2 linked regions of the Paenarthrobacter nicotinovorans genome follow. The protein of the gene in region 1 interacts with the protein of each later gene in a pairwise test. Links are inferred from orthologs where the notes say so. Each region holds a gene or a part of one and is shown on either strand. Other genes may lie near its edges. The genes, in order: topA and JMY29_RS09760.

Evidence for each region.
Region 2: the proteins of topA (region 1) and JMY29_RS09760 interact in binary tests that used the Escherichia coli proteins (3 or more experiments, as listed by UniProt). The link is inferred for Paenarthrobacter nicotinovorans from one-to-one orthologs.

The regions. Positions count from the first base shown.
Region 1 is NZ_CP089293.1:3,435,200-3,438,753, reverse strand. The notes cover bases 224-3,460. They hold topA (type I DNA topoisomerase), read left to right. Parts: upstream 224-536; coding sequence 537-3,260; downstream 3,261-3,460. Other genes in these bases: JMY29_RS15910 (SseB family protein), read left to right, coding at 3,326-3,460; JMY29_RS15920 (ArsR/SmtB family transcription factor), read left to right, coding at 224-412. Outside these bases: more of JMY29_RS15920, read left to right, coding at 1-223; more of JMY29_RS15910, read left to right, coding at 3,461-3,554. UniProt on the Escherichia coli protein: Releases the supercoiling and torsional tension of DNA, which is introduced during the DNA replication and transcription, by transiently cleaving and rejoining one strand of the DNA duplex.
Region 2 is NZ_CP089293.1:2,088,996-2,092,203, reverse strand. Bases 192-3,082 are described here. They hold JMY29_RS09760 (IMPACT family protein), read left to right. Parts: upstream 192-1,237; coding sequence 1,238-1,927; downstream 1,928-3,082. Other genes in these bases: rpsA (30S ribosomal protein S1), read right to left, coding at 2,025-3,082; coaE (dephospho-CoA kinase), read right to left, coding at 192-1,215. In the rest of the region: more of coaE, read right to left, coding at 1-191; more of rpsA, read right to left, coding at 3,083-3,208.

The sequences.
Region 1 (3,554 bases):
TCTCCAAAAGTGGGGAATTGTGGCACCGGCGGAGAACTCGGGAGATGCCCGTGAAAGGCGTTGGAAAGCGGCAGGGACGGACTTCACGATTTCCGGAGGCAGCGTCGCCAGCCCGGAGATCGCAGTGGTGGACCTGGAACTGGACGCCTTCCGGCGCAGGGCATCGGCATTTGCCAAAGCCCGGGGTGAGCGGCGTCAGCGGGGGGAAACGGGGGAGGAGCCTGCAGCCGTGGTCCTCTCAAGCAACCTGCTGTACCTGACCAACCCGCAGAGGAAAGAGCTTGCGGACAGGATCCGGGAGGTTGTGCGGGAGTACGAACTCGAGGATCCCACCCGGATTCCCGAGGGTGCGCAGCGAATGGCAACCTTGTGGTCAATGATCCCTGACGACCGCGTGGCACCGGGCCAATAGCACCATCCCAGGTCCCCGAAGGACCGCCTGGTTTCCCTGGCCAAAACGCAGGATTCTGCAAACTATGGTGAACTAGGCCAATATGGGCAGCAGCCCAATTACACATTTTTTCTGTAGGAGCACCGTGCCCAGCAAGGCAAAAACCGGCAAGAAACTCGTGATCGTGGAGTCTCCGGCCAAGAGCAAGACCATCGCCAAGTACCTTGGCGAGGGCTTCATCGTCGAGGCTTCTATCGGCCATATCCGGGATCTTCCCCAGCCGTCAGACCTCCCTGCAGAACTGAAGAAGACTTCGCTGGGCAAGTTCGCGGTGGACATCGAAAACGACTTCAAGCCTTACTACGTGGTGTCTCCCGACAAGAAGAAAAAGGTTGCCGAGCTCAAAGCCCAGCTGAAAGATGCTGACGCTCTCTACCTCGCAACCGATGGGGACCGCGAAGGCGAAGCCATCGCGTGGCACCTCCTGGAGGTCCTGAAGCCCAAGGTTCCCGTATACCGGATGACCTTTGGTGAAATCACCAAGGAAGCCATCCACCGGGCCATGGACAACCTGCGCGACGTCGACACGGCGCTGGTCGATGCCCAGGAAACCCGCCGTATCCTAGACCGGCTCTACGGTTATGAAATTTCCCCCGTGCTGTGGCGCAAAGTAGCCCGCGGACTCTCGGCGGGCCGCGTGCAATCCGTGGTGACCCGCATGGTCGTGGACCGTGAACGCGAACGGATGGCCTTCCGGGCAGCCTCGTACTGGGACCTGACGGGTCAGTTCGGCGCAGGATCAGGATCCTTCAAGGCCAAGCTCGCCGCCGTGGATGGTGCCAAGGTGGCCAGCGGCCGCGACTTCAACGACAACGGCCAGCTCACGTCCAGCAACGTTGTCCATCTCAACGAGGAACTGGCCACGTCTCTGGCGTCAGGGCTGGAAAACGCTGATTTCCGTGTCCGTTCGGTAGACACCAAGCCGTACACGCGCCGGCCTGCAGCTCCGTTCACAACCTCGACGTTGCAGCAGGAAGCCGGCCGCAAGCTCCGGTTCTCCTCCAAGAGCACCATGCAGATCGCGCAGCGCCTGTATGAAAACGGCTACATCACCTATATGCGTACCGACTCCTCGGCGCTGAGCGATGAAGCGCTCACCGCTTCCCGCCGCCAGGCTGCTGAACTGTACGGACCCGAGTACGTACCCCAGAGCCCGCGCGTTTACGCAAACAAGGCGGCCAACGCCCAGGAAGCCCACGAAGCCATCCGCCCCGCTGGTGACTCCTTCCGCACTCCGGCCCAGGTTGCCAAGCAGCTTAGCGGCGACGAATTCCGGTTGTACGAACTCATCTGGAAGCGCACCGTCGCCTCGCAGATGGCCGATGCCAAGGGATCCACTGCCACGATCCGCCTGGGCGCAGTTGCCGCCGATGGACGTGACGCAGAGTTCTCCGCCTCCGGCACCGTCATTACGTTCCCCGGCTTCCTTGCTGCCTACGAAGAGGGCAAGGACGAAAGCCGCGGCGACGACGAATCCGATGAAGCCCGCCGCCTGCCGAACGTTGCCAAGGACGATTCCCTGACTGCTTCGGACATCGTTGCTGTTGGCCACGAAACGTCCCCGCCCCCGCGGTACACGGAAGCGTCCCTCACCGCAGAGCTGGAAAAGCGCGGCATCGGCCGCCCATCCACGTATGCGTCCACGATTTCCACCATCCAGGACCGCGGATACGTCCGGAAACAGGGCTCTGCCCTGGTTCCCAGCTGGATTGCCTTCTCGGTGATCCGGTTGCTGGAGCAGCACTTCACGGACTACGTGGACTACGAGTTCACGGCCGACATGGAAGGCGACCTGGACAAGATCGCCAACGGCCAGGCAGCGGGTACCGCCTGGCTCAAGCACTTCTACTACGGTGAAGACGCCGATCCCGGCCTGCTGAGCATCGTCAACAACCTGGGCGAAATTGATGCGCGGGAAATCAACTCGGTGCCGATCGCAGAAGGCATCACGCTGCGCGTTGGCAAGTTCGGACCCTACTTGGAGAGCTCCATCCCCACAGTGGATGAGAAGACGGGCGAGGTAGTTGAGTCTGCCCGCGCCAATGTCCCTGAGGAACTCGCTCCCGACGAGCTCACGGCCGAAAAAGCCAAAGAGCTCATGGAGACAGCCGCTCCCGAGGAACGCGTTCTGGGAACCGACCCGCACACCGGTCACACGGTTGTGGCAAAGAATGGTCGCTACGGTGCCTACGTCACCGAGATCATCCCGGAAATGACCGAGGAACAGTTGGCCAACCAACCGGTCGAGTATTACAAGAACGGCAAGCCCAAGCCTCCGAAGAAGCCGGTCAAGGCAAAGCCGCGCACCGGTTCGCTCTTCAAGTCCATGACGGTGGACAGCGTGACCCTGGATGAAGCGTTGCAGCTCATGAGCCTTCCGAGGGTCCTGGGCGAGGACGCCGAGGGCAACCCCATTACAGTCCAGAACGGCCGTTTTGGTCCGTACTTGAAGAAGGGCACGGACTCGCGGTCCATCGGATCCGAAGAGGAAATCTTCACGATCACTCTGGACCAGGCGTTGGAGATCTACTCGCAGCCCAAACAACGTGGAGCGCGGGCAGCCGTCCCGCCCTTGGCCGAGTTCGGCCCTGACCCAGTGTCGGAGAAGAACATCGTCGTGAAGGAAGGCCGCTTCGGGCCCTACATCACGGACGGCGTCACGAACATTACTGTCCCGCGCTCAACCTCGCTTGAGGAACTGACCCGGGAACGCGCCGTCGAGCTCTTGGCTGAAAAGCGGGCCAAGGGACCGGTCAAGCGGACCACCACACGTAAGGCCCCGGCGAAGAAAGCCGCGGCGAGGAAGTAGCCGGGACGTCGGCGGGGAAGCATTCGCGAATTGCGTCCCGGCCGTCATCGTGGTCGAGTAGAACCATGACTGAACAGACGGATTCCCCGGACAACGGACCCTTGAACGACCTCGAGGCGAAGCTCGCCTTGGCCGACCAGCCGGACGCGAACCCCGTGGACGTCATCCTCGCTTTCCTGAACAACGAGGTCTACCTCGTCAGCTCGGAAGCGGTGGACGGACCTGACTCCTCGGTTGAGCCGTTGGTGCTCTCGAACGCCGACGGACAACCCGTTCTTGCAGTGTTCAGCCATC
Region 2 (3,208 bases), 1.3 Mb from region 1 along the record:
GGAAGATGAATACGACGGCGGTGCCCAGCCGGTGCGTTTGGCCCACTCCTCCATCTGCGGCCACGCCACGTCAGTGAACCACGGCTCTTTGGCTTCGGCATAGGCTGCACTGTCCTTGTCCCCCGCATGGGCCCCGGCCAGGCCGCGTTTGTGGGCCTCATACTCAGCGCGGGCTGCAGGGTCGGCGCGCAGCCAGTCCCGGAACAACAGGGCGTAATACCAGCCGGGCGATCCAGCCTTCCGAACGTGAAGGTTCACAGCCCTGCCGGGATCGGCGTTGGCATGGAAGCGCTTTTGCCAGGATTCCGGAGAAGGGTGGGAGGGCTTCGGGGTGTCCCCGCGAACGTGCTGCACTGCTGGGAATCCGGCTGCGCCAAGCAGGGGCGAGATCCGGTCGGCCGTCTCGAGATCGCGCACTGTCAGTTGAAGGTCGATGACATCCTTCGCGGCCAGGCCCGGCACAGAGGTTGAGCCGATATGGTCAACGGCCAGAATCGCATCCGGAGCGGCCAGGGCGACGCGGGCTGCCAGCCGTTCGGCCTGCCGTGCCCATTCCCCATTCGGGGCAACAAGGACGGGGCCATCTGTCCGGGGCGCGCGGACACCACTCTTGATGTTTTCCGCAAAAGGCACCAGACGCCGCTCCCACAGTGCATCAACCGCGGCAAGTAGATCCTCCCGACTGCCGGAATTGTCCAGGATGACGTCGGCTGCAGCTTGGCGCTCCGCCCTGGAGGCCTGCGCGGCCATGCGGGAACGCGCGTCCTCCGGCGTCATGCCTCGAAGCTCCACCATCCGTTGGACACGCAGCTCATCAGGCGCATCCACTACCAGCACCAGGTGGAAGGTGCTGCCCTGTCCGGTTTCCACCAGCAGCGGGATGTCCTGCACCACGATGTCACCCGCACCGGCGCCGTTCATGATGGCGGCCGCGGACTTGCGGACGAGCGGGTGGACGATGGCGTTCAGGATTTCGCGCTGAGCCGGTTCCCGGAACACGATGGAACCCAGCTTCGGTCGGTCGAGCCCGCCGTCGTGATCCAGGATGCCAGGACCGAAGGCTTCAACAACCTGTTCCAGCCCCGGTGTCCCGGGTTCCACTACTTGCCGGGCGATAACATCCGCGTCTATGAGCAGTGCCCCCAGCTCCCGGAGCCTGGATGCCACCACCGATTTGCCTGAGGCGATGCCGCCCGTCAGTCCGATTTTCAGCACCCCTCAACACTAGACTGAAGCGGTGGAAATTGAGGAAGAAAGCCGTGCGACCCGGTACACGACGCTCCGGGCAGGGCCCGACTTCCGCCACGAACTGGAAATCCGGCGGTCGCGTTTCATCACCGTGCTCCGCAGGGTGCCGGATGAGGATTCCGCCCGCGCGTTGGTGGCCGGGCTACGGCGCGAGTTCCACGACGCCCGCCACCACTGCTCGGCGTTCGTCATCGGACCGGACCGGATGATCCAGCGATCGAACGACGACGGCGAACCCTCCGGTACCGCGGGCATACCGATGCTCGAAGCCCTTATCAAACGTGAGTCGGCGCCCGGGGTGACCGACCTCAGCGACGTCGCTGCCGTCGTCGTACGCTATTTCGGCGGAATTCTGCTGGGGGCGGGCGGGCTGGTCCGTGCCTATTCGGAATCGGTCTCGACGGCCCTGGACCTGGCTCCCCTGGTTCAGCGACGGCGTCTGCGGCTCTGCGCCGTAGAGGTCGCCCATGCCGAAGCCGGGCGTTTGGAGAACGAACTCCGGAATGCCGGATATGTCATGGCTGAAACCGCGTATGAAGAACGGCATGCGGTCCTGCGCATAGCGCTGGAGGACTCAGCCACTGAGATTGGCGATGCCCACGCCCGGGTGGCGGCACTGACCGCAGGCAGCTCACTCCTCCGTCCCGAGGGTACCGAATGGATTGACGTTCCGGCCTAAGAATGCGCCAACAGATTGACCGCAAAACAGAAGGACCCCTGCCCGGAGGCAGGGGTCCTTCTTTGGCTATTCAGCACATCCCGTGAGGGCGGCGGAATTAGTTGCCGGTCAGCTTCTCGCGCAGTGCGGCGAGTGCTTCGTCGGACGCCAGGGTGCCAGCGTTGGACTCAGCAGCAGCCGGCTCCGAGGAGTAGCTGGTGGTGCCGGAATCGCTCTCACCGGACGTTGCAGCAGCAGCGTCGTCGGCAGCGTGCTGGGCAACCTGCTTCTTGTGGGCTTCCCAACGGGTCTGGGCGTCAGCGTACTGCTGCTCCCAAGCGGCGCGCTGGGTCTCGTAGCCTTCGAGCCATTCGTTCGACTCGGGGTCGAAGCCCTCAGGGTACTTGTAGTTGCCCTCTTCGTCGTACTCAGCGGCCATGCCGTACAGAGCGGGATCGAACTCGGTGCTGTCAGCGTCCACGCCCTCGTTGGCCTGCTTGAGGGAGAGGGAGATGCGACGACGCTCGAGGTCGATGTCGATGACCTTGACGAACAGTTCGTCGCCAACGGAGACAACCTGCTCGGCGAGCTCCACGTGGCGGACAGCCAGCTCGGAGATGTGGACGAGGCCTTCGATGCCGTCTTCGACGCGAACGAACGCACCGAACGGAACCAGCTTGGTGACCTTACCCGGAACAACCTGGCCGAGGGCGTGGGTGCGGGCGAAGGTCTGCCACGGATCTTCCTGCGTAGCCTTGAGCGACAGGGAGACACGCTCGCGGTCCAGATCCACTTCGAGGACCTCGACGGTGACTTCCTGGCCAACCTCGACAACCTCGGACGGGTGGTCGATGTGCTTCCAGGACAGCTCGGAAACGTGAACGAGGCCGTCTACGCCGCCCAGGTCCACGAATGCACCGAAGTTGACGATGGAGGAAACAACGCCCGGACGAACCTGGCCCTTTTCCAGCTTGTTGAGGAACGTGGAGCGAACCTCGGACTGGGTCTGCTCGAGCCATGCACGGCGGGACAGAACAACGTTGTTGCGGTTCTTGTCGAGCTCGATGATCTTGGCTTCGATCTGCTGACCGATGTACGGAGCGAGGTCGCGGACGCGACGCATCTCGACGAGGGATGCGGGCAGGAAGCCGCGCAGGCCGATGTCCAGGATGAGGCCACCCTTGACAACCTCGATGACGGTACCGGTAACGACGCCGTCTTCTTCCTTGACCTTCTCGATGTCGCCCCAGGCACGCTCGTACTGAGCACGCTTCTTGGAGAGGATCAGACGGCCTTCTTTGT